DNA from 3 places in the Cellulosimicrobium sp. BMG9.23 genome. Region 1 is predicted to be linked to each of the others. Evidence: riboswitches for the same ligand, from Rfam matches in the RefSeq annotation. Region 1 holds a riboswitch; each other region holds the start of a gene.
The links. A riboswitch is a leader RNA that binds a small molecule or an ion and turns the genes downstream of it on or off. The one in region 1 is predicted to bind thiamine pyrophosphate.
Positions count from the first base shown of each region.

Region 2: it holds a riboswitch for thiamine pyrophosphate, as region 1 does, so the genes downstream of both, thiD (bifunctional hydroxymethylpyrimidine kinase/phosphomethylpyrimidine kinase) here and AC4H2G_RS17180 (TenA family protein) in region 1, are expected to answer to the same signal.
Region 3: it holds a riboswitch for thiamine pyrophosphate, as region 1 does, so the genes downstream of both, AC4H2G_RS15555 (ECF transporter S component) here and AC4H2G_RS17180 (TenA family protein) in region 1, are expected to answer to the same signal.

Region 1 covers NZ_JBZGBZ010000009.1:219,657-229,002, forward strand. Annotated here, with positions in the region: gene AC4H2G_RS17165 (Ig-like domain-containing protein) at 1-2,628, shown strand, start outside; gene AC4H2G_RS17170 (DUF6882 domain-containing protein) at 2,634-3,497, opposite strand; gene AC4H2G_RS17175 (helix-turn-helix domain-containing protein) at 3,572-4,006, opposite strand; gene AC4H2G_RS17180 (TenA family protein) at 4,079-4,831, opposite strand; TPP riboswitch at 4,822-4,949, opposite strand; gene AC4H2G_RS17185 (VOC family protein) at 5,031-5,426, shown strand; tRNA gene AC4H2G_RS17190 (tRNA-Leu) at 5,430-5,503, opposite strand; gene AC4H2G_RS17195 (NAD(P)/FAD-dependent oxidoreductase) at 5,600-7,090, opposite strand; gene AC4H2G_RS17200 (serine/threonine-protein kinase) at 7,278-8,681, opposite strand; gene AC4H2G_RS17205 (PadR family transcriptional regulator) at 8,681-9,013, opposite strand; gene AC4H2G_RS17210 (hypothetical protein) at 9,153-9,346, shown strand, end outside.
Region 2 covers NZ_JBZGBZ010000010.1:212,215-221,560, forward strand. Annotated here, with positions in the region: gene pheS (phenylalanine--tRNA ligase subunit alpha) at 1-211, shown strand, start outside; gene pheT (phenylalanine--tRNA ligase subunit beta) at 211-2,805, shown strand; gene AC4H2G_RS18665 (SDR family NAD(P)-dependent oxidoreductase) at 2,802-3,692, shown strand; gene AC4H2G_RS18670 (YceI family protein) at 3,827-4,495, shown strand; gene purN (phosphoribosylglycinamide formyltransferase) at 4,535-5,110, opposite strand; gene AC4H2G_RS18680 (RNA-guided endonuclease TnpB family protein) at 5,177-6,604, opposite strand; TPP riboswitch at 7,046-7,140, shown strand; gene thiD (bifunctional hydroxymethylpyrimidine kinase/phosphomethylpyrimidine kinase) at 7,132-8,184, shown strand; gene AC4H2G_RS18690 (hypothetical protein) at 8,151-8,429, opposite strand; gene AC4H2G_RS18695 (quinone oxidoreductase family protein) at 8,426-9,346, opposite strand, start outside.
Region 3 covers NZ_JBZGBZ010000008.1:181,446-190,791, reverse strand. Annotated here, with positions in the region: gene AC4H2G_RS15565 (energy-coupling factor transporter transmembrane component T family protein) at 1-31, opposite strand, end outside; gene AC4H2G_RS15560 (ABC transporter ATP-binding protein) at 28-1,803, opposite strand; gene AC4H2G_RS15555 (ECF transporter S component) at 1,796-2,455, opposite strand; TPP riboswitch at 2,572-2,693, opposite strand; gene AC4H2G_RS15550 (Rv2578c family radical SAM protein) at 2,811-4,484, shown strand; gene AC4H2G_RS15545 (PPOX class F420-dependent oxidoreductase) at 4,494-4,961, opposite strand; gene aspS (aspartate--tRNA ligase) at 5,071-6,882, shown strand; gene AC4H2G_RS15535 (GNAT family N-acetyltransferase) at 6,990-7,694, shown strand; gene AC4H2G_RS15530 (MMPL family transporter) at 7,769-9,346, opposite strand, start outside.

The DNA of each region.
Region 1 (9,346 bases):
GCCAAGGCGTTCGTCAAGGTCCCCGGCCTGACCGACCAGGTCCCGACGCTGCGTCCGGGTACGTCCCTCGAGGTCGTCGCCGGTCAGTCCCTCGACATCGACATCACCGAGCACGTGCTGGTGGTCGAGGGCCGCACGCCGCGCCTGACGACCGAGGAGACGGTCAAGGCCACGGAGGGCTCGCGCGAGGTCACGTCGGTCACGCAGATCACCTACACCCCGAGCCCGGAGTACCACGGCCCGGCGTCGGTCACGTTCGAGGTCACCGACGGTTCGGGTCCGGACGACCCCGACGGCAACGTCGCGCTGCTCACGCTCCCGATCACCGTGCTGCCGCCGGAGAACCTCCCGCCGGAGCTGCGCGACGCGACCCTCGAGGTCGCGGCGGGTGAGGAGGCGTCCGCCGACCTCGCCCGGTTCGCGACCGACCCCGACGGCGACACCCTGTCGTTCGAGGCGTCGCCGCCGGGCCAGGGGATCACCGTCACGGTGGAGGGTTCGACGCTGCATGCCCAGGCCACGCCCGAGGTCCCCCAGGGCACGGTCGTGGAGGTCCCGATCACCGTGTCCGACGAGAACAACCCGCCCGTCGCCACGCGGGCGCGTCTCACGGTGGTGGCGTCCACCCGCCCGCTGGCGCGCGCGAACGACGACGCCGTCGCCGACGCGCACCAGGGCAAGGAGACCACGGTCGACGTCCTGGCGAACGACTCCAACCCCTTCCCCGACACCCCGCTCACGCTGCTCGACGCGGTGATCGAGACCGGTCAGGGCACTCCGCCCGTCGTCCGTGGGGACTCCGTCGTCGTGACGCCCCGCGAGGACTTCGTCGGGGTCATGGTCGTGCGCTACCGCGTGCAGGACGCGACGAAGGACCCCGACCGCGAGGTCGAGGGCCGCGTCCAGCTCACCGTGCTCGGCAAGCCCGAGGCACCGCCGACCCCGCAGGTCGAGGAGGTCCGCTCCGAGACCGTCGTGCTGTCCTGGGACCCGCCGAACAACAACGGCGCCGAGATCACCGGCTACACCGTGCGCTCCCAGAACGGGTACGAGAAGCAGTGCGGGACGACCACCTGCACCCTGGACGGGCTGACGAACGACGTCGAGTACACGTTCACCGTGTTCGCGACCAACGCCGTCGACGACGGACCCGCCTCCCCACCCTCGGCCGTCGCGCGCCCCGACGAGAAGCCCGACCCGCCCGCCGCGCCCACGCTCGAGTTCGGCGACGAGTCCCTCACCGTCACGTGGAAGAACGCGACCTACACCGACCGGTCCGCGATCGAGTGCGTCAACCTGCGCATCTCGCCGGCCCCCGCCGGCGGCGCGACCGACAAGACGTGCCTGACCGAGACCACCACCACGTGGGAGGGCCTGACCAACGGCCAGGCCTACACCGTCCAGATCCAGGCCGAGAACCGCGCCCCCGACCCGTCCGAGTGGGGCGAGCCGTCCGCGTCCGAGACCCCCGCGGGCAAGCCCGCCGCGCCCGCCGCGCCCACCGCGCGACGCGCGTCGATCGGCGCGACATCGCAGATGGAGGTCTCCTGGACCGCTCCCGACCCGAACGGTGCCGCGATCTCGCAGTACACGGTCGACGTGCTCCAGGGCGGTTCCGTCGTGCGGGAGGTGACCGCGGGCGGCGGTGCGACGAGCACGACCGTCGGCCTGCCCGCCGACACCACCGGCTACACGTTCCGCGTCCGGGCGCACAACAAGGCCACCGACAAGTTCGGCGACGCCGAGTCCTCCCCCGCGTCCAACCCGGTCCGCGCGTTCGCCGCTCCCGGCGCCGTCTCGGGTCTCAGCGCACGCGCCACAGGGTCGGACGGGCAGGTCCAGCTCTCCTTCGGCGCGGCGACCGGCAGCGGCGTGCGCGCCGACGAGATCCGGTACCAGTACGACGCGGGCGGCGGCTGGGCCGCCCTCGGCGGGGACAAGGTCGTCGGTGGCCTGACCGACGGCCGCGAGGCGACGATCCAGGTCCGCGCGGTCGCCGGTGTCGACGGCGCGAACGAGCCGGGACCCGCGTCGAGCGCCTCGGCCACCCCGTACGGACCGATCCCCGCGCCGGCCCTGACGGTGACCGGTGGCGACCGTGCGATCACCTACAGCTGGTCGACGTCGGACAACGGTCGCCCGTACACCACGTCGGTCACCGGTGCCGTGAGCTCCAACAACGCGTCCGGGGCCGGGACGCTGAGCGTCGGCTACTCGGAGACCCGGGAGATCTGCGTGACCGTCACGCCGACCGAGGGCGCGGCGAACCAGACCTGCCGGAGCGCGACGTCCGACAAGAAGCCCGAGCCCGTCCTCCAGGCGTACAAGGGATCGAACTACCCCTCCGTCACGTGCATCCACTCGTCGTGCGCGATCGTCGACCTGTCGATCTCCGGTGCCGAGCCCAACACGTCGTTCACCGCGTCGTGCTGGACGAGCGAGGGCGGTGGGCACCAGTTCGAGGGGACGCGCACCTACGACCGCGACCGCAACGGCAACCCGCTGCGGACGGATGCGAACGGCAACTTCGCCCGCGCGCCCATGTGGTGCCACTACGGGATGCCGGGCGCCCAGGTCTGGATCAAGACCAGCGCCTTCGGCGACTCGCGCAGCGTGACCTGGGGCTGATCCCCTCAGCCGTGCCGGCGGAACCACCGCCGGCGCGGCGGCTCGCTCGGCGTGCCGGAACCCGCCGCCGCGGCCGAGGTCTCGGCCACGGCGGCGGGCTCCGCAGCAGCCGGCTGGACTGCCCTGGCCTCGGCGGCCGTGGGCTCCTCGGCGGCGTCGGCCTCGGCGGCCGTGGGCTCGGCAGCGGGCTCGCCGGCGGGTCGCGCCGTCGCCTGGATCTGCGTGATCCGGGCGGAGTCGTCGAACGCCACGGTCACCGCACCGCCCGGGACGACGAGCGCGACCGACCCGTCGTCGCCCGGCTCGACGGCGAGCCCCCTGCCGTCCGCGTAGGCGAGCACCGCCCGGCGGTGGTCGGCGACCGTCACGGTCAGCAGCCCCTCGCTCAGCGAGCGCACGACGCGCGGCACGGTCGGCGGGGGCAGCTCGAGCGTCGGGTGCTCGAGGAGGAACCAGGCGCGCGTGCCGCTCCGGACCGGCGCGCTGTAGTGCGCGAACGACCCCGTCGTCGTCTTGGCCGCGAGGGTGAGCCGGTGCGGCAGCTCCCCGGACAGCGAGAGCTCGGCGGTCGTCGTCTCCGGCAGGCCGGTACCCCGCGTCTTCTCCGCGGCCACGAGGACCGCGTCGGGGAAGCCGTTGACGTTCTGCCAGGCCCACAGCCACGTCCCGGGTCCGGAGGCGGACGTCCCGAGGAGCTGCAGCCGGCACTCGGTGGTGACGCCGGTGGTCGACGTGAAGGTGAACGTGCCCGTCGACAGGTCGGCGTGCCACGCGTCGTCTCCGTAGAGGTCTGCGAGGTGCAGCTGGTGCTCGTGGGACAGGAACGCGGCGTCGTCGACGAGATCCTGGAGGACGGGCGGCTCGGTCATGGATCGAACGTAGCCCCGTCCGGTGCACCCCGGGGGGCAGCGACACGGGGCCGCGCCGACCTCGGCGGCCGGGGTCAGGCCGCGAGGAGGGACCGGTGCCGCGCGACGCGTGCGGACACGGCGCGACCGGGCCGCTCGCCGCGCGCTCGCGTCGCCAGGACGGCGCGCTCCGGCGGTCTCGCCCCGGCGGACGACAGGACCAGCACCGGACCGACGGGACGCAGCTCCTCTCCCGTCCGCGCGACGAGGTCGACGAGCCGGATGCCGAGCGCCGCGCACACGGCCGCGAGGACCTCCGACGACGCCTCCTTGCGCCCGCGCTCGACCTCCGACAGGTACGCCGTCGAGACCCGCGCCGCGGTGGCGACGTCGACGAGCGTGCGCCCCTGCGCGAGCCGCGCGCGACGCAGGATCCCGCCCATCACGTGGCGCAGGAGCGGCTCGGCACGCCGCGTCGCCCCCGGCCGTGACGTGGCTGCGTGCCCGGTCGCGACCGCCTGTCCGTCCATGCCGGTCACGCTACCCGCGCCCCGGTCCGGTCGTCGCCGGGCCGGGGCGCGGATCTGCTGTCGGCGTAAGGCTCACCAGTCCTCGAGCGTGTGCGCCATCTGCCAGAACCGGATCTCGTGCCGGCAGCTCAGCTCGAACGCGCGCTCCATGCGGGCGCGCTCTGCCTCCCCGGCGTCGGCGGCCAGGGCGTCGAGGCGCGCCCGCAGGTCGGCGAGCACGTCCTCGGTGCGCTCCGCCGCGTAGAACTCCCACCACCCCGCGAGCGGGTGGTCGGCGGCGATCGCACCCGGCGTCGTCGCGCGCTCGTCGAGCCAGAAGCGCCGCGCCGACCAGATGTACGTCCACGGGCACGGGAGCAGCGCGGCGAGCAGCACGCCGAGGGAGTCGCGACCCGCGGCGAGCATGTGGTCGACGTACGCCTGCGCGCTCGGCGCGAGCCGCGAGACCTGCGCGTCCTCGTAGCGCACGCCCAGGAAGTCGCACATCGCGTGGTGGGCGTGGGACTCGTCGTCGAGCAGGAAGCCCGCCTTGCCGTGGAACCACGCCGCCCACGCACGGTCGGGGGCGAGCGCCATGCCGAGCCCGTAGCAGCGCAGGTAGGCCGTCAGGTACTGGTGGTCCTGGCCCACGTAGTGCCGGATGGCGGCCGGCTCGACCGTGCCGTCCCGGAGCCCGGCGAGGAACGGGTGGTCGTAGAACTCGGCGAACAGGTGCGCGTACCGGCGGCCGAGGCCGGCGGTGAAGCCGCCCTCCTCGTCCGCGACGAGAACGCCGGCGCCCTCGATGGTGGGGGTGGTCAGGGTGGTGATGGCAGACGTCGTCATGCCCACGTTCCTCCGCTCGTGCTAGCGAGATCAGGTTCGACGGGTCCGGGCGGCCTCACCGCTCGTCTCAGTCCCTCGACCCGGGACTCGCCCGGGCGGGACACCCCGCGTGGTTCGTCGGCACCCTAGCAGGCCCCTCGCCTGCGGCGCGGGAGCATCCCGCCGCGCGGGAGCGCCCCTCCGGGTCGACCATGGACGCATGTTCCGGAGCCTCTTCCCGATCCTCACGGTGGCCGACGTCGAGCGGTCCCTCGGCTTCTACCGCGACCTCCTGCGGGGCACGGTGGAGTACGCGTTCCCCGACGACGGCACGCCCGTGTACGTGAACGTGCACGTGGGCGGGTCCCCGCTCGGGATCGGCCTCGCCGACGAGGCGGACGTCCGCGGCGGCGCGACGCTGTGGGTGTACGTCGACGACTGCGACCGCGCCGTCGAGCACCTCGCCGCCGCGGGGGTGACGGTCGTGCAGCCGCCGGCGGACCAGCCCTGGGGCGAGCGCGTCGCACGCGTGCAGGACCCCGACGGCAACGTCGTGGTCCTCGGCCAGGAGGCCGCGCCGCCCGCGGAGCCGGACGGGCCGACTGGCCTCTCCTGAGGGTGCCCCCACCGGGACTCGAACCCGGAACATGCCGGGTTTAAGCCGGCCGCCTCTGCCAGTTGGGCCATGGGGGCGCGCCCCGAATCTACCCGGTGCGCGACGAGGGGCGAGCCGCACGCGCGGCTCGCCCCTCGTCGTCGGGCAGGGTGCCGGGGCTCGCCCGGGACCGGTCAGGAGGCCTTGGCCGCCGGCGTCCTGGAGTCCGAGTCGATCGTCCCCGCACCCGACTCGGCCGCGGCGGCGGAACCCTGCGCGGACTGCTTCACGGGCTCGCCGTCCTTCTTCGGCGGCACGGACGCGGTGCGGAACTCGGCGCGCGGGTCGTGCAGCGAGCCGAGCGACACGAGCTCGCGACCCATGAGGAACTGGCCCATCCAGCCGATAAAGATGCGGATCTTGCGGTTGCCCGTCGGCATCGCCATGACGTGGTACGCGCGGTGCATGAGCCACGCGAGCACGCCGCGCAGCTTGAACACGCCGAACAGCTCCGCGACACCCTTGTACAAGCCGAGCGACGCGACCGTACCGACGTTCTTGTGGCGGTACTCGACCGGCGGCTCGCTGTGCAGCTCGAGCGCGAGGTTGTCCGCGAGGCGCGTCGCCTCACGGATCGCGTGCTGGGCGTTCGGGGGGCAGAACTTGCCCGGGTTGAGCACGTCGGGCACCGCGGCGCAGTCGCCCGCGGCCCAGGCGTTCGGCACGACCTCGCCCTCGGCGTCCGCGACCTGCAGGGTCGGGAGGACCATGACGCGGCCCAGCTTGTCGACGGGGAGGTCCGAGGCCTCCTTGATGACCGGGTTCGCCTTGACGCCCGCGGTCCACACGATCGTGTCCGAGTCGAACTCCACGCCCGTCGACGTGACGACGTGGCCGTCGACGCACGAGGACAGGAACGTGTTGAGGTGGAACTCGATGCCGCGCTTCTTCATCTCCTCGAGCGCGTACTCCGCCATGGGCTCGCTCAGCTCCGGCAGGATGCGGCCCGCGCCCTCGATCATCACGAAGCGCAGGTCGCGCTCCTCGATCGTCGCGTAGCCGCGCGTCGCGTGCCGCGCCATGTCCTCGATCTCCGCGATCGCCTCGACGCCCGCGAACCCACCGCCGACGAACGTGAACGTCAGCATGCGGCGACGCAGCTCGGCGTCCCACGTGGACGACGCGACGTCCATCCGGTTGATGACGTGGTTGCGGACCGCGATGGCCTCCTCCACGTTCTTGAAGCCGATCGCGTTCTCCGCGAGACCCGGGATGGGCAGCGTGCGCGAGACGGAGCCGAGGCCGACGATCAGGTGGTCGTACGTGACCGAGTAGTCGTCGCCCTCCTCCGGGCGGATCGTCACGCTGCGGTTCCCGTGGTCGATCCCGACGACCTTGCCCTGCAGGACGTCCACGCCCTTGAGCGCGCGGCGGTGCGGTGCGACGACGTCGCGCGCGTCGATCGACCCGGCCGCAGCCTCGGGGAGGAAGGGCGCGTAGGTCATGTACGGGCGCGGGTCGACGACGACGATCGCCGCCTCGCGGCGACCGAGCTTCTTGCGCAGGCGCCGCGCGGCGTACAGACCGACGGATCCGCCACCGAGCACGACGACGCGCGGCACCTTGCGGGGCCGCGGCGAAGCGGTCTGGGCACGGCTGACCGAGGTCAGGTCATTCTGAGGCATGGTTCCAGAGTATTACTGCTCCCGGACCACGCGAGCCCGGACGTCCGCCTGACGGGCGTGATCCCGCGCACGCCGGACCGCCCAGATCGGTCGCCGCGGTCGAAATCGTGCGGAACCTGACGTGCCGAACCCCGGGTTACGCGGGCATCAGCCGGCTGATCGCCGCGCAACCCGGGGTTCGGCAGGCTCAGCCGACGGCCTCGACGACCGGCGTGGGCGTCGCCGTCGGGGGCAGGACGACGCCCGCCGGGGCGTCGGTCGCCGGGCCCTCGGTCCCCGGGGCGTCGGTCCCCGGGGCGTCGGTCCCCGGGGTGTCGGTCGCCGGGCCCTCGGTCCCCGGGGCGTCGGTACCCGGTGCGTCGGGCGACTCGGTCGCCGGGATCTCGGTGGGCGCCTTGAGGAACGGCCACGGCATGTCGCGTGTCCGGGTACCGGTCGCGGGGACCGGCCGCCCGTCGTCCTCGGCGTACTCGACGTCCTCCTCGGCGACCGCACGCAGCGGGTACACGTTCCACCGCTCGCGACCGTCGGTCGACAGCGTCGGCTGGAAGTACCACGACCCGTCGACGTCGGGGACGGCCCAGGACTGGTACGCGGCGTCGACGCCGACGGTCCGCACCGGACGGCCGCGGTCGTCGAACACCTGGACGTCGCGCACCGGGTTCCCGTCCGCGTCGTAGACGAACAGGTTCGAGACCTGGACCCCGTCGACCCACACGCCGTCCGACCCCTCGTGGACGACGCCGCCGTCGTACGACACCGGCTGCCCGCCCCACGAGCCCCCGGACGCCGCCTGCACGCCCTGCTGGTAGCCCTGCTCGTACGAGAGGCTCGCGGGACCGGCGCTCGCCGTGGCGGCGAGCGGGAACGCCAGGACCGCCGCCGCGACGGAGACGTACCGCACGGCGCGGGGCATCCAGGCGAGCGGGAGCCAGCGACCCCGCCCCCACTGGACGCTGACGACGACCGCGGCGAGCACGAACAGCCGTGCCGAGAGGTCGGGCGGCAGCACGGCGACGGCGTAGCCGCCGAACACCCAGAGGACGACCGTCGCCGCGACCCAGCCGCGCAGCACCCACCACACCGGCGTGAGCGCGCGGAAGAACTCGCGCACGGTCGCCCACTGCGGCGTCGACGTGACGGGTCGCCACAGCGAGCGCCAGCCGGACTCGAAGATCCCGCCGAGCACGATCATCCGACCCCGCAGGCCGATCCGGGGCCTCGCCGCGTGCGGCGCCGCGCGCGGCGGGAGACCTGCTGCCGTGCGCAGCTCGTGCGCGTAGTCCTCCGGCGGCCCGAAGAGGGCCACGAGGTCGAGCTCCGCGCCGTCGTGCGGGCGGGAACGGGCGTCGTCCGCCACGCCGGTCACGTCCGTCACGCCGACCGCGCCAGGCGCGCGGGTCGTCCGGGGCAGGGCGCCGGGCGCGTCGACGACGGCCTCGGCGAGGTCGGCCTCGAGCCCGTCGGCGAGCTCCTCGACCTGGTCGGGACGCAGGTCCCCGAGGTGTGCGCGGACCTGGTCGGCGTAGGCACTGACGAGGTCGTAGAAGGCGAGGCCGGCGGGCGGCCCGGCGGGCGTCGTCGTGCTCATCAGGCGGCCACCTCTCGTGTGCGCAGGATCGCGGAGACGGTGCCCGCGAACGTCTGCCACTCCTTGCGGTGCAGGTCGAGCATCGCCCGGCCCTGCGGGTTGATCCCGTAGTACTTGCGGTGCGGGCCGGCGTCGGACGGGACGACGTACGTGGTCAGCGCGCCGTTGGCGTACAGACGGCGCAGCGTCCCGTACACCGAGGCGTCGCCGACGTCCTCGAGGCCGGCGGCGCGCAGCCGGCGCACGACGTCGTACCCGTATCCGTCCTCGTCCGCGACGGCCGCGAGGACCGCGGCGTCGAGCACCCCCTTGAGCAGCTGTGTGGCGTCCACCGCATCCTCTCCCCTGTCGCTCCGTCAGCCGCGCCCGCGCGACCGTGCTGTGCACACTACCGCGCTCTCCGCAGTAGCGTGCACCGCGACACTCCGAGACACCGGCGTCGGCGTAGGTGTGTGCGGGCATACTGCTGCGGTGCCGACCACCGATGCCCCGACGGAGGCCGAGCTGCTCCAGGCACGGCTCCGCAGCCAGCGGCGCTTCCGGCGCACCGAGGCTCTGGTCGCCGTGCTGACCGTGATCGTGATCCTGGCGATCCTGCTCTCCGTGCCCGCGGGTGCGGACGATCACTCCGACGAGGTCACCCGGGCGATCGCAGGGATCATGGT
Region 2 (9,346 bases), on a different contig from region 1:
GGGCGGGCCGGGCTGGATCGAGTGGGGCGGCTGCGGGATGGTCAACCCGAACGTGCTGCGCGCGGCGGGCATCGACCCGGACGTCTACTCGGGCTTCGCGTTCGGCATGGGCATCGAGCGCACGCTCATGCTGCGCCACGAGATCGCGGACATGCACGACATGGTGGAGGGCGACGTGCGCTTCTCCGCCCAGCTCGGAAGGGGCGTCTGATGCCGTACGTCGACCTGGACTGGCTCGGCGACCACGTCGAGCTCCCTGCCGGCCTCGCGGCCGAGCAGCTCGCCGCCGATCTCGTGCGCGTCGGGCTCGAGGAGGAGGAGGTCCACGGCGCCGCCGTGACCGGTCCTCTCGTCGTCGGGCGCGTGCTCGGCCTGACGCCCGAGCCGCAGAAGAACGGCAAGAAGATCAACTGGTGCCAGGTGGACGTCGGCGCGCACAACGTCGACGGCGTCCCGGCGTCCGAGGGCGGCGAGCCGCGCGGCATCGTGTGCGGGGCGCACAACTTCGGCGAGGGCGACCTCGTCGTCGTCGCGCTCCCGGGCGCCGTGCTGCCCGGGCCGTTCGCCATCGCGAGCCGCAAGACGTACGGCCACGTGTCCGACGGCATGATCTGCTCGCAGCGCGAGCTCGGGCTGGGCGAGGACCACGACGGCATCATCGTGCTCCCGCGCCTCGGCTTCGCGGAAGCCGACCTCACCCCGGGCCAGGACGCCGTCGCGCTCCTGGGCCTGGGGAACGAGGTGCTCGAGATCAACGTCACCCCGGACCGTGGGTACGCGTTCTCCTACCGCGGGGTCGCGCGCGAGTACGCGCACTCGACCGGCGCGCGCTTCACCGACCGCGGTCTCGCCGCCTCGCTCCCGACGCCGCCTCCGGCCGCGACCCCCGACGGGTTCCCCGTGGAGGTCGACGACGCGGCACCGGTCCACGGCGTCGACGGGTGCGACCGCTTCGTCACGCGGGTCGTGCGCGGCCTCGACCCGGCCTCCACCACGCCCGCGTGGATGCAGCGCCGCCTCACGGCGTCGGGCATGCGGCCCATCTCGCTCGCGGTCGACGTGACGAACTACGTCATGCTCGACCTCGGTCAGCCGCTGCACGCCTACGACCTCACGCAGGTCTCCGGCCCGATCGTGGTCCGCCGCGCGGAGGCGGGGGAGCGGCTGGTGACGCTCGACGACGTGGACCGCGCGCTCGACGCCGAGGACCTGCTCATCACGGACTCGCCCGACGGCGCCCGCGGCTCGCGGGTCCTCGGCCTCGCCGGGGTCATGGGCGGGGCGTCCTCGGAGGTCGGCCCGACGACGACGGACGTCCTCGTCGAGGCCGCGCACTTCGACCCCGTGTCCGTCGCGCGCACGTCGCGCCGGCACAAGCTGTCGAGCGAGGCGGCGAAGCGGTTCGAGCGCGGCGTCGACCCGCGCCTGCCTGCGGTCGCCGCGCAGCGCGTCGTCGACCTGCTCGTCCAGCACGGCGGCGGGACCGCCGACCCGGCGGTCTCGGACCTCGACCGCGTGCCCGCACCGGCGTCGGTGCGCCTGCTGGTCTCGGAGCCGGAGCGGCTCGTCGGCGTGCCCTACTCGCTCGAGCAGGTCGTGGGCACGCTGGGCGCGCTGGGCTGCGCCGTCGCGGACGAGCCGTCGTCCGACGGTGCGGACGTCCTCGTGGTCACGCCCCCGTCGTGGCGGCCCGACCTCACCGGCTCGGCGGAGCTGGTGGAGGAGGTCGCGCGGCTCGTCGGCTACGACAAGATCCCGTCGGTGCTGCCGAAGGCGCCCGGCGGCCGGGGCCTGACCCGCGAGCAGGCGGTCCGTCGCTCGGTGGCCCGTGGCCTCGCCGAGGCGGGCTTCGTCGAGACGCTCAGCTACCCCTTCGTCGGGACGGCCGAGCTCGACGCGCTGCGCCTGCCCGCCGCCGACGAGCGCCGTCGTGCGCTGCGACTGGTCAACCCGCTCGCCGACGACCGGCCGCTGATGCGCACCGACCTGCTCACGACGCTCCTGGAGACCGCGCGCCGCAACGTCGGTCGTGGGATGACGGATCTCGCGGTGTTCGAGACCGGGCTGGTGACGCGTCCGCGCGCCGACGCCCCGGCTGCGCCCTCGCTCCCGCCGGGCGTGCGTCCGACGGACGACGAGCTCGCGGCGCTCGCGGCCGCGGTGCCGGACCAGCCGCGCCACGTGGCAGGCGTGCTCGTCGGCCGGCGCGAGCGCGCCGGCTGGTGGGGCGAAGGGCGTGCCGCCGACTGGACCGACGCGCTCGACGCCGCCCGGCTCGTCGCCGAGCACGTCGGGGCCGAGGTCGTCGTGAGCGCCGACACCGACCGCGCGCCGTGGCACCCGGGCCGCTGTGCGCGGCTCGCGCTCGCCGACGGGACGGTCGTCGGGCATGCGGGTGAGCTGCACCCGAAGGCGCTCGAGAACCTCGGGCTGCCCGCGCGGTCGGTCGCGTTCGAGGTCGATCTCACCGCGCTCCTCGCGGGGTCGAGCGCGGAGCCGCTCGCGGCGACGCCGGTCTCGACGTATCCCGCCGCGAAGGAGGACCTCGCTTTCGTCGTGAGCGCCGACGTGACGGCCGAGGCACTGCGCTCGGCGGTCGCCGACGGCGCGGGCGAGCTCCTCGAGGACCTGACCCTCTTCGACGTCTTCACCGGGGAGCAGATCGGCGCGCGCCGCAAGTCGCTCGCGTTCTCGCTCCGGCTGCGCGCAGCCGACCGGACGCTCACGGCCGACGACGTCGCGCGCGTCCGTGCCGGGGCCGTCGAGGCGGCACGCGAGCGCGTCGGGGCGGAGCTGCGGGCATGAGCACCGGCACCCCCGCCGACGCAGGTGTGGCGGGAGGGCCCGTCGCGTCCGCGCGCACGGCGCTGGTCACCGGGGCGTCGCGCGGCATCGGCCGCGCGATCGCCGTCGGCCTGGCTGGTGCGGGGCTCGACGTCGCGCTGCTCGCTCGGGACGCCCCTCGGCTCCGGGACGTGGCGGAAGAGATCACGGCCGCGGGCGCCGGGCGCGCCGTCCTCGTGACGGCGGACGTCACCGACGCCGGGGCGGTGTCCGCGGCCGTCGCCGCGGCGGAGGCGGAGATCGGCGGGATCGACCTGCTCGTCAACAACGCGGGCCGGGTCGACGCCGAGGTGCCGCTGTGGGAGGCCGACCCCGACGAGTGGTGGGCGATCCTCGAGACGAACGTCCGCGGGCCGTTCCTTCTCGCCCGGGCCGTCGTCCCGGGCATGCTCGCCCGGGGCGGTGGCCGCGTCGTCGACCTCAACAGCGGCGCGGGCTCGCACGACATGGTCGGCGCGAGCGCGTACAACGCGAGCAAGACGGCGCTCCTGCGCCTCGGCGCGAACCTGCACCGCTCCGGGTACGACCGCGGGCTGCGCACGTTCGAGGTCGCGCCCGGCGTCGTGCAGACCGACATGACGGGCTCGATGGTCATGCACCGGGGCCGGACGGAGTGGACGCCGGTCGAGCGCACGGTCGAGATGGTGGTCGCGATCGCCGGGGGCGGGCTGGACGCGTTCTCGGGGTCGTTCGTCCGCGTCACGCACGACTCACCGGAATCGCTGCGGGCCGCGCTCGAGCTGGCGGCCGGCGACGGGCGTGCGGTGCCCGGCCCGGACGGTCGCCGGCTGCGCGTGACCCGCTGGGGCGACGACGACCCGATGCCCGGCGAGCTGCCCCGCCGCTGAGCGATGTCGTTGTACTCAACGTCACGCCCCCATTAGTTGAATGTTCACCTAACAATCCGGGATGCTGGACACCTGACCAGGACCGAGCGGACGGCGCGGTCGCGGTTCGACCACAGCAGCCCGGAGGGCGACGGATGACCACGACACGACCGGTCCGCCAGTGGAACGGCATGACCGTTCCTGACGCGGGGACGTACGTCCTCGACGAGGCGCACAAGCGAGTGGGCTTCGCGGGGCAGCACATGATGGTCTCGCCGGTGCGGGGCGAGTTCACGCGGGCGAGCGCGACGATCCTCGTCGGGCAGGACCCGCTCGCCTCGGCCGTGTCGGCGACCATCGAGTCCGCGAGCCTCACGACCCACAACGCCGACCGGGACGTGCACCTGCACAGCGCCGACTTCCTGGACGTCGAGACCTACCCGACGCTCGAGTTCCGCAGCACGGGCGTCCGCTGGCAGGGGAGCCAGGACGACGCCATCCTCGCCTGGGCACGGCTGCGCAACCGGTCGCCGGAGCGGGCGACCGTCGCCGCCGACCGCGTCGCACCGGCCGAGGCCGGGCACTTCATCGTGAGCGGGCTGCTGACGATCCGCGACGTCACGCACCCGATCGACCTGACGATGCGCTACGGGGGCGCGCGTCGCGACCCGTACGGCCGCGACATCTTCGGCTTCCACGCCACGGGCGAGTTCGACCGCGAGGCCTACGGGCTCGTGTGGAACGTGATCCTCGAGACCGGCGGGATCCTCGTCGGCAAGAAGGTGTCGCTCGAGATCGCGGGCGAGGCGATCCACCAGGAGTGAGGGAGTGCGCCGGACCCGCCAGCGAGCAGGTCCGCGATCTCACAGGGCGGCGAGCGTCTCGACGAGGAGCGTCTTCTCCGCCGCCCTGACGCGCGCCCCCAGCGTCTCGACGGTGTCGTCCGGTGCGACGCTCACCTCGGTCCGGGCCAGCACCGGCCCTTCGTCGTACCGCGCCGTCACGACGTGCACGCTCGCGCCGGTGACCGTCACGCCCGCGTCGAGGACGGCGCGGTGCACCCGGTCGCCGTACATCCCCTGTCCGCCGAACGCCGGGAGCAGGGCGGGGTGGGTGTTGAGCACACGCCCGTCGAACGCAGCGAGCGTGAGCGGACCGAGCTTCTTCATGTACCCGGTCAGCACCACGTGGGTGGCACCGTGCGCCCGCAGGGTCTCGAGCACGGCACGGTCGAGGTCACCTGCGTCCGGGTGTGTCACCGCGGACAGGTGCCGTGTCGGCACCCCGCGCTCCGACGCCCGCGCCAGCACGGGAGCGCCGCTGTTGTTCCCTATCAGGACGACGACGTCGCCGGCGACGTCCCCGGTGCGGCACGCGTCCATCAACGCTGCCGCGGTGGTGCCTGTACCGGACGCGAGCAGGGCGAGGCGCAGGGTCACGCCCGCAGTCTAAAGCCTGTCGAGCAACCTCGGTGAGGGTGTCGGCAGCGTCCTTCTCGGACGTCCCTATGCCGCTGTGGCGGTGCGGGTTCCCACGTCATTCGGGCTGGTTTCGTCGGCGCGTGTGCGTCGGCCAGAGCCTTCCCGTCGGTGGGCGTTGGTGACCTGGCCTCGTGCTTCGGGGTCCAGGACCTGGGAGAAGTTGCGCTCGCCCCAGGTGGCGAGGTTGACCGCGGCGTTCAGGTCACGATCGATCGTCAGCCCGCAGATCTCGCAGCCGAAGACGCGGTCGGCGAGGGTGAGCGCGGTCTTGACATCTCCGCACGCGGAGCAGGTCTTCGACGACGGGAACCACCGGTCCGCGATCAGGACTCGCCCACCACGCCAGGACGCCTTGTAGGTGATCTGGCGCGCGAGCTCGCCCCAGGCCGCGTCCGCGATGGCGGCGGCGAGGTGGTGGTTGGCGAGCATCCCGTGGATGTTCAGGTCTTCGATGACGAGCCGGTCGTGGGTCTGGACCAACGTGTTGGTGACCTGGTGCAGGAAGTGGTGTCGGCGGGCACGGACCCGCTCGTGATGACGTGCGAGCCGGCGCACGGCAGCCCGCCGGTTCGCGGAGCCTTTGACCTTGCGGGAAACGGCCTTGCTCAACCGCCGGGTGACCGGCTGCGCCGCTCGCAGGGCTCTCGGTGCCACGTCGACGCGGAACATCTCTTCGCCGTCGCTGGTTGCGGCGACGACGGGTGCGTGCAGGCCGCGGTCCACACCGACCCACCCACCGCGGTCGGCGTCGTCGCGCTGCTGATGGCGGGCGACGGGGTGCAGGTCGCACGCCTTGACGTTCAGCGAGATCCGCCACCTCCCGCCACGGCGCGAGAGGGTCGCGAACAGGATGCGCGCCCGCCCCTTGTTCAGCATGCGGCGCAGCCGGCGGGTGTCGTCGTGCACCTTGATGGTGCCGATGCCGGGCAGGGTCACCGAGCGGGGGCCGTTCTCCCCGAGGCGGATCGTGGCCCGCTCGCTGGCCTTCGTCCTGGAGACCTTGTTGCGTATCCGGAACGAGCCGCGCTCGGGGTTCTTCTTCTTGAACCTGGGGTGGCCGACCGCCCGACCTGCGCGCTTGCCGCGCCGGGAGTCGGTCCACGCCTTCAGGGCCCCGCCGAGGTCGACGACGGCTTCTTCGAACACCTGCGCGGATACGTGCGTGCGCCAGGCAAGGCCCGTCACCTCGACATCGGTCTCACCGGCTGCGTCGACGATGAACCGGCGGCCAGCGTCCTCGGACTTCTTCCACGCGTTGAACGTGTTGATCAGATCAAACCCGGTCCACGGCACCTTCACCGCGCCGTCGTCGTCGGCCGTGATCGTCGCGGCAGCCCTCCTTGAGGCGTTGCGGGCGTCCAGGTGCAGCCGCAGGCCCTGGTTGAATGCGAACCGGGCGCCACCCTCGTGCCGGGCCAGGGCACGCGCTTGTTCCACGGTGGGGTCAGCCATCAGCTGGAACGTCGTATGCCGAGCCACGACGAGCACGCTATCCGTGCCCACCGCCACAAGTCGGTGTGTCCTCCCTGGTCACGAGAGGATCAGCTCCGCGTGAACGTCCGCCCGACGCTCGTACCCGTCCGACCTGACCGAAACCACCTTGGACGCGCACCCGCAACCTCGTCATCTCCGCCCACACCCACGGCGGGCGCCCATGCTGCGAGCACTGGTCACACGAGCACGTCAACGCGTTGCTGTTCGTCGTCGCGACCGGCGTCCCTTCGCGGGCGCTCTCGCACGACTGCACCGTGTCGAGGTCCGCGGCACACAAGCACTTCACGAGCAAGAGGCCAGGCTCACCGCCCACGGTGCGTTGGTGAATGTGTCCCAGACCCAGCTCCTGCTACGCCTACTCGACCGCCGCGGATAGTTGTTCGACAGGCTTAGGATGACGCGAACGACACGGGGTGCCCCGCAGCGGGGCTGAGATCACACCCGTCGAACCTGCTCTGGCTCGTACCAGCGAAGGGATGTCCGCGATGACGCTCGCCTCCACCACGCCCGGCACCCCGCCCGGCACCGCACCCGTGCCCGACGGCGCACCCGGACCTCGCGCGGGCGGGTCGCCCGGGCCCTCGCGGCCGCGCGTCCTGTCGATCGCCGGGACCGACCCGACCGGCGGCGCGGGCATCCAGGCCGACCTCAAGGCGTTCTGCGCGCACGGCGCGTACGGCATGGCGGTGACGACCGCGCTCGTCGCGCAGAACACCCACGGCGTGCGGTCCGTGCACGTCCCCGGGCCGGCCTTCCTCCGGGAGCAGCTCGACGCGGTCTCCGACGACGTCGTGATCGACGCGGTGAAGATCGGCATGGTGGCGGACGCCGCGAACGCGCAGGAGATCGTCGCGTGGCTCGACGACCTGGCCGCGTCGCGACGGTCTCGCGGCGAGCGGGCGCCGTACGTCGTGCTCGACCCGGTCATGGTCGCGACCTCCGGCCACCGGCTCCTCGACGCCGGCGCCGAGCAGGGTGTGCGCGACCTCGCGGCGCGCGCCGACGTCGTGACGCCGAACCTGCCCGAGCTCGCCGTCCTCGCCGGGACGCCGGTCGGGACGACGTGGGACGAGGCGCTCGACCAGGCGCGCGCGTTCGTCGCGGCGAGCGGGACTGCGGTCCTGCTCAAGGGCGGCCACCTCACCGGCGCGACGTCGCCCGACGCGCTCGTGGAGCCCGGCTCGGCCGAGGGCGGCGTGGGTCGGGTGACGACGTTCGACGCCGACCGCGTCGACACGCCGCACACGCACGGCACCGGGTGCTCGCTCTCCGCGGCGCTCGCGGCGCTGCGCCCGCAGCGCGCGGGCTGGCCGGAGGCCGCGCGTGACGCCAAGGAGTGGCTCACCGGCGCGCTGCGCGCGGGGGCGGCGCTGCAGGTCGGGACCGGCCGCGGGCCCGTCGACCACCTGCACGCGACGTCGCCGGTCGCCGAACCGGTCGACGTGCCGGTCGCCGTGCCGGCCAGCGGACCGGTCGACGGACACGGCGCGGGCAGCGCCGGGTCTCAGGCGCGCGCGACCTCGGTCCCGGTCGGGTAGACGCACTCCGTGCCGGGCGGCCACCACCGCCACTGCGAGTCGACCTGGCTCGCGGCGACCCCGTCCGGCCGCTCGGCGACGCACCGGTCGTCGCCCTGCCGGACACCGATCGTCAGGTAGTAGACGACGAGCACCCCGGTGAACAGGACGGCGAGCACCGTCACGGCCCGGCGCAGCGCGGGGGAGGTGCCGCCGTCGGACCCGTCCTCCTCGCCGGGCCGCGCCGGGACCCAGTCCCAGCTCATGCCGGACGGCCCGGAGTGCCGGACGCCGCGGCGTCGGGCACGAGCAGCACCTTGCCGGTCGTGGCACGCCCCTCGAGCGCGCGGTGCGCCTCGGCTGCCTCGGCGAGCGGGAACGTGGCGCCGACGCGCACGTCCAGGGTGCCGCCCGCGACGGCGCCGAGCACCTCCGTCGCACGCTCGACGAGCTCGGTCCGCGTCGCCGTGTGGTCGGAGAGCTTGGGGCGCGTGAGGAAGACCGACCCCGCGGCGTTGAGCCGCTGCGGGTCGAACGCCGGCACCTGGCCGGAGGACCCGCCGAACAGCACGAGCGTCCCGCGGCGGTGCAGCGACGCGAGCGACGCGTCGAACGTGTCCCTGCCGACGGAGTCGTACACGGCGGCGACACCCTCGCCGCCCGTGAGCCCGCGCACGATCTCGGGAAGGTCGTGCGACAGGTCCCCGAGCGCCGTGTACTCGATCACGTGCTCCGCGCCCGCGCCGCGCGCGAGCTCGGCCTTCTCGGGCGTCGAGACCGTCGAGATCACGTGCCCGCCGCGCGCCACGACCATCTGTGTGAGCAGCAGCCCGACCCCGCCGGCGCCCGCGTGCACGAGGACGCGGTCGCCAGGACGGATCGGGTACGACGACGTGCACAGGTAGTGCGCGGTGAGGCCCTGGAGCGCGACGGCGGTCGCGTCCTCGAGCGACACGGCGTCGGGCACGTGCAGCGCCTCGCGCGCCGCGACGACCACGAGGTCCGCGTACGAGCCGGGAGCCTCGGTCCACACGACCCGGTCGCCGACGGCGAAGTCCTCGACCCCGTCCCCGACCGCCACCACGTGGCCGGCGCCCTCACTACCCACGACGTGCGGGTACTCCATCGCGTACACGCCCGCGCGCCTGTACGTGTCGATGAAGTTGACGCCCGCGACCGCCGT
Region 3 (9,346 bases), on a different contig from region 1:
CGGTCGGGTTCCACCGCGCGAGCGGGCTCATCCGTGCACCGCCGGGACACGGTCGTCGCGGCCGGTTCCCGACCGGGTGACGAGCGCCTCGTCGAGCGCACGGACGAGCGCGCGCATCCCGACCCCCTGGACCTGGCCCGAGCGCGCCCACCACTCGAGCAGCGGCGGCCGGGCGAGACGTGCACCGGCGCACAGCGCGTCGTCAGCGAGCGCGTCCGCGGTCTCCCGCGTCGCGACGATCCGGCCGTCGACGACGACGGCCACCCGGTCCGCGACCCGCGCGACGAGGGTCAGGTCGTGCGTGACGAGCGCGACGGCGCCCCCGCGGTCCGCGAGGTCTCGCAGGACCCGGGCGGTCGCGTCGGCCTGGGCGCGGTCGAGCCCGAAGGTCGGTTCGTCCGCGAGCAGGACCGGGGGATCGAGCACGGTCGCGGTCGCGAGGGACAGCCGCCGCTGCTCGCCGCCCGAGAGGCGGAACGGGTTCGAATCGGCGAGGTGGGTGAGCCCGTACGCCGCGAGCGTCCGCGCGACGCGCTCGTCGAGGTCGGCGACGCCCGCGAGGCGTGGCGACCACGCGACCTCGTCGCGGACGGTCCGCGCGAGGAGCTGGTGCTCGGGATCCTGGAAGACCATCGCGACGGGCGCCGTCCCGGCCACCGTCAGCGTGCCGGAGCGCGGTTCCAGCCCGGCGAGCCCCCGCAGCAGCGTGGACTTCCCGCTCCCGTTGGGTCCGACGACGGCGAGCACCTCGCCGGCGTGCAGGTCGAGGTCGACGTCGCGCACGACCGGCGCCCTCGACCGTGTCACCGTGAACGAGCGCGCACCGAGCGCGACGCGTGCTGGGCGGTCGAGGGACGGGGCAGTGGGTGACGGGGCGATGGGTGACGAGGAGGCGAGGTCGACGAGCCACGCGTCGGTGCGGTCGGAGCCGAGCGGTCCGGGTGCACCGGCCGCCTCGAGCAGCACGTCGAGAGGGAGCCAGCAGCCGAGCTCCACGAGCCGCTGCGCGTGCTCGCGCAGCACGACGCCGGTGGGGCCGTGCGCGACGACGCGCCCCCCGTCGTCGAGCACGAGCGTGGCGTCGGGCAGGCCGCCGAGCTCGTCGAGGCGGTGCTCCACGACCACCACGGTGCGCCGCTGCGGAGCCGGGCCGGACGGCCCGGGGTGCGCCGCGCCGTCGGGCCATGGCACACCCGGAACGCCCGCGATCCGGGCGACGAGCGATCCGATCTCGCGTGCTCCCGCGGGGTCGAGGAGCGCGGTGGGCTCGTCCAGGACGAGCACCGCGGGGTCGGTGACGAGCGCGGCGGCGAGCGCGACGCGCTGCGCCTCCCCGCCGGACAGCGCGCTCGTCGACCGCGCTCGCAGGTGCGTGGCCCCCGCCGCGGCGAGGGCCTGCGCGGACCGGTCGTCGATCGTGGCCGGGTCGGCGGCCCGGTTCTCGAGCGCGAAGCGCAGCTCGTCCTCGACGCCGCCGAGGCACAGCTGGTCGCCGGGGCTCTGCTGCACGAGACCGACGTCCGCGGCGAGGCGCGCCACGGCGACCTCGCGGGGGTCGTGGCCGACGACCTCCACGTCGCCGGTCACGTGGCCGGGCAGCGTGTGCGGGACGACCCCGGTGAGCACGCGCAGCAGCGTCGACTTGCCGCACCCGGACGGTCCGACGACGAGCAGCCCGCTCCCCTCGGGGACGTCCACGCTCACGCCGTCGAGCACGGGGAGGTCGTCGTGACCGACGCTGACGGTCAGGCGCCGGGTCCGCACGGCCGCCGGCGCCGCGGGGCGCGGTCCGGCCTCAGCCACGGCGCGCCCCGATCGCGAACGCGTCGAGGGCACCGGTGCGCGCGAGCGCGTCGCCGAGCAGGCGCGCGGCGATCCCGCACAGCAGCACGCACGACACGACCTGGATGCCGAGCCGGAGCATCGCGTAGTCCTGGCCGAGCCACCCGAACCGGACCGCGTTGAACGCGTACGTGACGAGGGCCGCGCTCACGCCGGACGTGACGAAGACCCACCAGCCGTAGCGGCGGTAGCGCGTGAGGGCGAAGGGCAGCTCGGCTCCCGCGCCCTGCACGAGCCCGACGAGCAGCAGGAGGGGCCCCGCGGGCGAGGCGAGGAACACGACCTCGACGAGCGCAGCGAGCGTCTCGGTGAGGATCCCGACGCCCGGCTTGCGCACGATGTACGTCGCGAGCGGTCCGACGACGATCCAGGCACCGGCGAGCACGTTCGCGGCGAGGTCGGCGAGCGGGCCCATCGCGAGCTGGAGCGGCGCCCAGAGCTGGACGAACGCCCAATAGACGAAGCCGAACACGACGCCGAGAACAGCGACGAGCACGGTCTCGTGGAGCGTCAGGCCGCGGCGCCGTCGGGACGTCCCTGGCGGGGGCGTGCCGGTTCGTTCGGCGGTTCGTCCGGCAGGTCGGGCTGCGGGTCGGGCGGTGGGCTCGGTCATGCGGGTCCCTTCGTCGGGCCGCGACGGGTGCACGACGACGCGTCCCGCACCTGCGCGCGCACGGTGCCCGGCTGCGCGGCCGTGCCGACGCGTGCGGGCGCGTGCGGGCGTAGGGGACGGTGACGTCGGCCCTGCTCCCTTCGCTGGTACGAACCAGATCAGGTTCCACGGGTCTGCCGGTGGGACACGGAGGTCCGGCCGGCACTCTCAGCGCTCGTGCGCTCCCCGGGGGCGTTCGGGCCGACCCTAGGGGCTCGTCCGCCCGCGGACAATCCCCGTCTCACGATCTCGGCTCGCCACGACCCTGCGGGAACACTTCTTGACACGCGCGTCGAACACCTGTTCGAATGGCGAGGTGCGATGGGACGGACAGGCGATCGGCGCGGACGACGGCGCGCTCCCGGGGCTGGAGCGCGCCGGGCTGGTGCGCAGCGTCCGCACGCCCGAGTTCGCCGGGATCACGTTCCACGAGGTCACCGCCAAGAGCGCACTGTCCAAGGTGCCCGCGATGTCGCGCATGCCGTTCCGCTGGACGGTCAACCCGTACCGCGGCTGCAGCCACGCCTGCTCGTACTGCCTGAGCCCGCAGACCCCCGTGCTCCTCGCCGACGGGACGCAGCGGCCCGTCGGCGAGCTCCAGGTGGGCGACGAGATCGTCGGCACCCAGGCGCACGGCGCCTACCGCCGGTACGTCCGCACCCGCGTGCTCGACCGCTGGACCACGCGCAAGCGCGCCTATCGCGTGACGCTCGCCGACGGGACGCGTCTGGTCGCGAGCGGTGACCACCGGTTCCTCACCGAACGGGGCTGGCGCCACGTGGTCGCAGGAGCGGGCCACCACGCCCACCTCGCGCTCGGGGACGTCCTCGTCGGCCCGGGACGGAGCGGCTTGCGGGAGCTCGCCGCCACGGCTGCGGCGGACGAGGATTCCGGCGCCTCGCCCCTCCTCGGGCGGGACGTCACCAGCGGTGACGCCCTGCGCGTCGAGTCGCTGGAGGCGCTCGGCGGCGCTGACGACCTCGTCGAGCTCGTCGACATCACGACGGGGACGCGCGACTTCGTCGCGGCCGGCGTCGTGAGCCACAACTGCTTCGCACGCCCGACGCACCAGTACCTCGACCTCGACGCGGGCGACGACTTCGACCGCGAGGTCGTCGTCAAGGTCAACGTCGACGACGTGCTGCGCGCCGAGCTGGCCAAGCGGACGTGGACGCACGAGCCCGTCGCGCTCGGGACGAACACCGACCCGTACCAGCGCGCGGAGGGCCGGTACCGGCTCATGCCGGGGATCGTCTCAGCGCTCGCGGACTCCGGCACGCCGCTGTCGATCCTCACCAAGGGCACGCTCCTGCGCCGCGACCTGCCGCTGCTCGTCGACGCGGCGTCGCGCGTCGAGGTCGGGGTCGGGGTGTCGCTCGCGCTGCTCGACCCCGAGCTGCAGGCGTCCGTCGAGCCCGGCACGCCGAGCCCTCGCGCACGCCTCGACCTGATCCGCACGATCCGCGAGGCAGGGCTGCCCTGCGGTGTCATGGTCGCCCCCGTGCTGCCGTGGCTCACGGACTCCACGCGCGCGCTCACCGACCTCCTCGACGCGGTGAAGGACGCGGGTGCCACCGGGGTGACCGTGCTGCCGCTGCACCTCAAGCCCGGGACGCGGGAGTGGTTCATGTCCTGGCTCGCGCGCGAGCACCCCCGCCTCGTCCCCGGGTACGAACGGGTCTACGACCGCGGCACGTACGCGTCCAAGGCCTACCGGTCCTGGTTGTGGGACCGTGTGCGCCCGATGCTCGAGACGCGGGGCTTCGCCGTCTCGGGCCACCGCGGCCCGTCGGGCGTCGAGGGTCGCTACCGGAGCGGCGAGCTCGGCGGGCTCGGTGCCGCCGAGCCGCCCGTCGACGGCGCGTACCCCCGCGGCAGCCTCGCCCGCCCGGCCGCCCCGTCGGCGGCCGGAGGGGCGCTCGCCGGCATGCCGGTCGACGGCGGCGCGCTCGACCTCGCGGGCGGCGGCGTGGAGCAGGTGCTCTTCTGAGGCCCGCTGTCAGCGGTCGGCGAGGCGGGCCGGGAACCCGCCCGTCGCGACCGGGCCCCAGCGGATGATCGTCACCCGGACGAGGCACTTGCCCTGCGCGACCATCGCCGCGCGGTACTCGTCCCAGTCCGGGTGCTCGCCCGAGATCGCGCGGTAGTAGTCGACGAGCGGCTCGACCGCGTCGGGCAGCTCGATCACCTCGGCGGTCCCGTCCACCTGGACCCACGGGTCGGAGAATCCCGGACCGAGCGACAGGAGCGACGCCTGCGGCCGACGACGCAGGTTCGCGGCCTTCGCGCGCTCCGGGTACGTCGACACCACGACCCGGCCCTCACCGTCGACCCCGTACGTCACCGGGCTGAGCTGCGGCGAGCCGTCGGAACGCGTCGTGACGAGCACCCCGTCGTGGCGCGAGCGGAGCAGCTCGACGAGCTCGTCACGCTCGATCCGGCGGGCGGTGGCGATGGTGCGGGGCATGCGGATCCTCCTGGTGGGCTCGGGTGCGTCACCGACTAGACTCGCACGGGCGCTCGTCGCGCCCCCACTCCTCACGCGACCCCTCGTACGACATGGAAGGACGAACTCCGTGCTCCGCACCCACACGGCCGGCTCACTGCGGGCCGAGCACACCGGTCAGACCGTCACCCTCACGGGCTGGGTCGACCGTCGGCGCGATCACGGGGGAGTGGCCTTCATCGACCTGCGCGACGCGTCCGGCATCGCCCAGGTCGTCATCCGCGACGAGTCCGTCGCCCACCCGCTCCGCAACGAGTTCGTGCTCCAGGTCACCGGCGAGGTCTCGCGGCGCCCCGACGGGAACGAGAACCGGAACCTGCCGACGGGCGAGATCGAGGTCCTCGCGAGCGACGTCGTCGTGCTCAACACGTCCGAGGCACTGCCGTTCCAGGTGTCGACGGCGCTCGCGGACACCGAGACGATCGGCGAGGAGGCGCGCCTCAAGCACCGCTACCTGGATCTGCGCAGGCCTGCGCCGTCTGCTGCGCTTCGCCTGCGGTCCAAGGTCAACCAGGCCGCGCGCCGCGTGCTCGACGCCGAGGAGTTCGTCGAGATCGAGACCCCGACCCTCACGCGCTCCACGCCCGAGGGCGCGCGCGACTTCCTCGTGCCCGCGCGCCTGTCGCCCGGTTCCTGGTACGCCCTGCCCCAGTCGCCGCAGCTGTTCAAGCAGCTGCTCATGGTCGCGGGCATGGAGCGCTACTACCAGATCGCGCGCTGCTACCGCGACGAGGACTTCCGCGCCGACCGCCAGCCCGAGTTCACGCAGCTCGATGTCGAGATGAGCTTCGTCGAGCAGGACGACGTCATCGCGCTCGCCGAGAAGATCCTCGTCGCGCTGTGGGAGCTCGTGGGGTACACGATCCCGACGCCGATCCCGCGCATGACGTTCCACGACGCGATGCGGCTGTACGGCAGCGACAAGCCGGACCTGCGCTTCGGCAACCCGCTCGTCGAGCTCACGGACTACTTCAAGGACACGCCGTTCCGCGTGTTCCAGGCCGAGTACGTGGGCGCCGTCGTGATGGCCGGCGGCGCCTCGCAGCCGCGCCGCCAGTTCGACGCGTGGCAGGAGTGGGCCAAGCAGCGCGGCGCTCGCGGCCTCGCCTACGTGACGTTCCAGGAGGACGGGACGCTGGCCGGTCCCGTCGCCAAGAACCTGTCCGACGCCGAGCGCGAGGGCCTGCAGGCCGCGACGGGCGCGCGGCCGGGTGACGCCGTGTTCTTCGCCGCCGGCAAGACGTCCGACTCGCGCGCGCTGCTCGGTGCTGCGCGCCAGGAGATCGCGAAGCGCACGGGGGCGATCGACGAGAACGCGTGGGCCTTCGTGTGGGTCGTCGACGCGCCGCTGTTCAAGCCGACCGGGGAGGCCGCCGCCGAGGGCGACGTCACGCTCGGCAGCTCTGCCTGGACGGCCGTGCACCACGCGTTCACGTCCCCGACGCCGGAGTGGGTCGACACGTTCGAGTCCGCGCCGGGCGACGCGCTCGCCTACGCGTACGACATCGTGTGCAACGGCAACGAGATCGGCGGCGGCTCGATCCGTATCCACCGCCGCGACGTGCAGGAGCGCGTGTTCGACGTCATGGGCATCGGCCCCGAGGAGGCGCAGGAGAAGTTCGGCTTCCTGCTCGACGCCTTCAAGTTCGGCGCGCCGCCGCACGGCGGCATCGCGTTCGGCTGGGACCGCATCGTCGCGCTGCTCACGCAGTCGGACTCGATCCGCGACGTCATCGCGTTCCCCAAGTCCGGCGGCGGCTACGACCCGCTGACGCAGGCGCCCGCGCCGATCACGCCGGAGCAGCGCAAGGAGGCGGGCGTCGACGCCAAGCCGGCTGCGAAGGGTGAGCCCGGAAACCTCCCGGCGGCCGCCGCGGAGTGACGACCAGCACCTCCCGTGAGGGCGTGCCGACCCGGGACCGGGACGGCGCGCCCTCACGCGTGTCGCGGGTCTCGCGGGTGCCGTCCGCGTGGGACGACCATCCCGTGGTGCGCGCTGAGCGGCACGCGTGGGACGTCCTCGACGTCGGAGCGCGGGACGACGCGCTCGTCGTGCGACGCGCGCTCGACGACGACCGGGTGGGGCTGTGGGGACTCGGCACGCCCGACGGTGTCGCGCGCCTCCTCCTCGACGAGACCGACCTGGCCGCGAACGCGGTGCGCTCGTCGCTCCCGCACGGGACGACGGCCGCGGCGTCCGCCCTCGTCGACGGCTCCGTCGCGCGCCTGCCGGCGCACCTGCGCACGGAGCCCGTCTCGCGGTGGGACTGGTTCACCGCGACGACCGATCCGCCCGTCCAGCCGGGGGAGGAGCGCGTCGTCGAGCTCGACGGGGCCCTCGGACGCGCGGCGGCGCGTGCCGCTCTCGACCGCGCGAACCCCGCGGCGGAGCTCGACCCGCACGACCCGGCCACGCGGTGGTGGGGCTGGCAGGACGATGCGGGCGTCGTGCGCGGGGTCGCCGGGGCGCGGTGCGAGGGACCGGGCGTGCCCTGGGTGCTCGGGGGCGTCGCCACGGACCCGGCGGTGCGTGGGCGCGGCGTCGCGCGGTCCGTCACGGCGGTCGCCACGCGTGCCGCGCTCCGGCACGACGAGATCGTCGTCCTGGGCATGTACGCGGACAACGGCGCCGCGCGACGCGTCTACGAGCGGCTCGGGTACGTCGTCACGCAGCAGTTCGAGTCACGCCGCTGATCCGGCGCCGGTCCGGGCCGGTCCCGCCGCGGACCTGACCGACCATGCCCGGCCGTGCTGCCGGACGCCCGCTGTCAGTGCGAGAGCGAGAGCCGCCGCTGCACCCGACGCAGGGGGCCCGGCGCCCACCAGTTGAACCGGCCGAGGAGCGTCATCGTGGCCGGCACGAGGAGCAGGCGGACGATCGTCGCGTCGATGAGCACCGCGACCGCGAGGGCGAAGCCCACCTCCTTGATGACGAGGAGATCGCCGAACACGAAGCCCGTGAAGACGACGACGATGATCGCGGCGGCCGACGTGATGATCCGGCCGGACCGCTGGAGCCCGAGCCGGACCGCCTCGTCGTTCGGGTGACCGGCGTCGTAGAGCTCCTTGACGCGCGCGAGGAGGAACACCTCGTAGTCCATCGCGAGCCCGAACGCGAAGGCGACGACCAGGGCGACGACGTACGTCTCGATCCCCCCGACCGACGAGAACCCGAGCAGCCCCTCGAGGTGGCCGTCCTGGAACACCCACACCAGCACGCCGAGGGACGCCGCGAGCGAGAGCACGTTCGTGAGCAGCGCCTTGACGGGGATCACGACAGAGCCGGTCATGAGGAACAGCAGGATCATGGTGGCGACCACGACGATCCCCACCGCCCACCACACCCGTTCTCCGAGCGCGTCGAGGAAGTCCACCTGGCCGGCGGCCTGGCCCGTGACCCACACCTCCGTGCCCGCGTCGAGAGCGCGCACGTCGCGCACGACGGAGACGGCCTCCGGGCTGCCGGCGTCGCCACCCTCGACGTGGATGCCGACGACGGCGTAGCCGTCGAGCGCCGCCGCCGGGTCCACCTGCGCGACGCCGTCGACGCCCTCGACCTGGTCCGCCCAGGCCTGCGCCCCCTCGACACCGCCGTCCACCACGGCGACGACCTGCGGGCCCGCGCTCGACGGGTACTCAGCGGCGAGCTCGTCGACGAACTCGCGCTGGGGCGCGCTCGGCGGCAGCAGCTCGATCCCCGAGTTGCGCATGTGCAGGCCCAGCACGGGGAGCGCGAGCACCACGAGCAGGCCGACCGTCGTGAGCAGCACCCACCACGGGTGGCGCTGGACGCGCCCGGCGAGACGCGAGAAGACGCCCTCGTCGGACTGCACGTCGGCGGTGCGCGCGAGGACGCGCCGCAGTCCCGGGACCCGACCCAGGAGTCCGGGCCTGGCGAGCCTGCGGCCCGTGAACGCGAGCAGCGCCGGCACGAGCGTCAGCGCGGTGGCGACGGCGATCAGCACGACGGCGAGCCCGCCGGCACCCACCGAGCGCAGGATGTCGGGCCGGAAGACCATGAGTCCGGCGATCGAGATCGCCACCGTGAGCGCCGAGAACGCGACGGTGCGCCCGGCCGTCGCCATCGTCCGGACGAGTGCCTCGTGCACCACCCCGTCGCCGCGTCGTCGTCGCAGCGACGGGTCGTCGCCGGCGTCGATCAGCCGGTGCAGCTCCTCGCGGAACCGCGAGACGACGAGGAGCCCGTAGTCGATCGACAGCCCGAGCCCGAGCACGGTGACGACGTTGACGACCGATGCGTCGACGTCGAGCAGGTACGTCAGGCCGAACAGCGCGCCGAGGCCGCTGCCGATGGACGCGATGGCCCCGGCCATGGGCATCGCGGC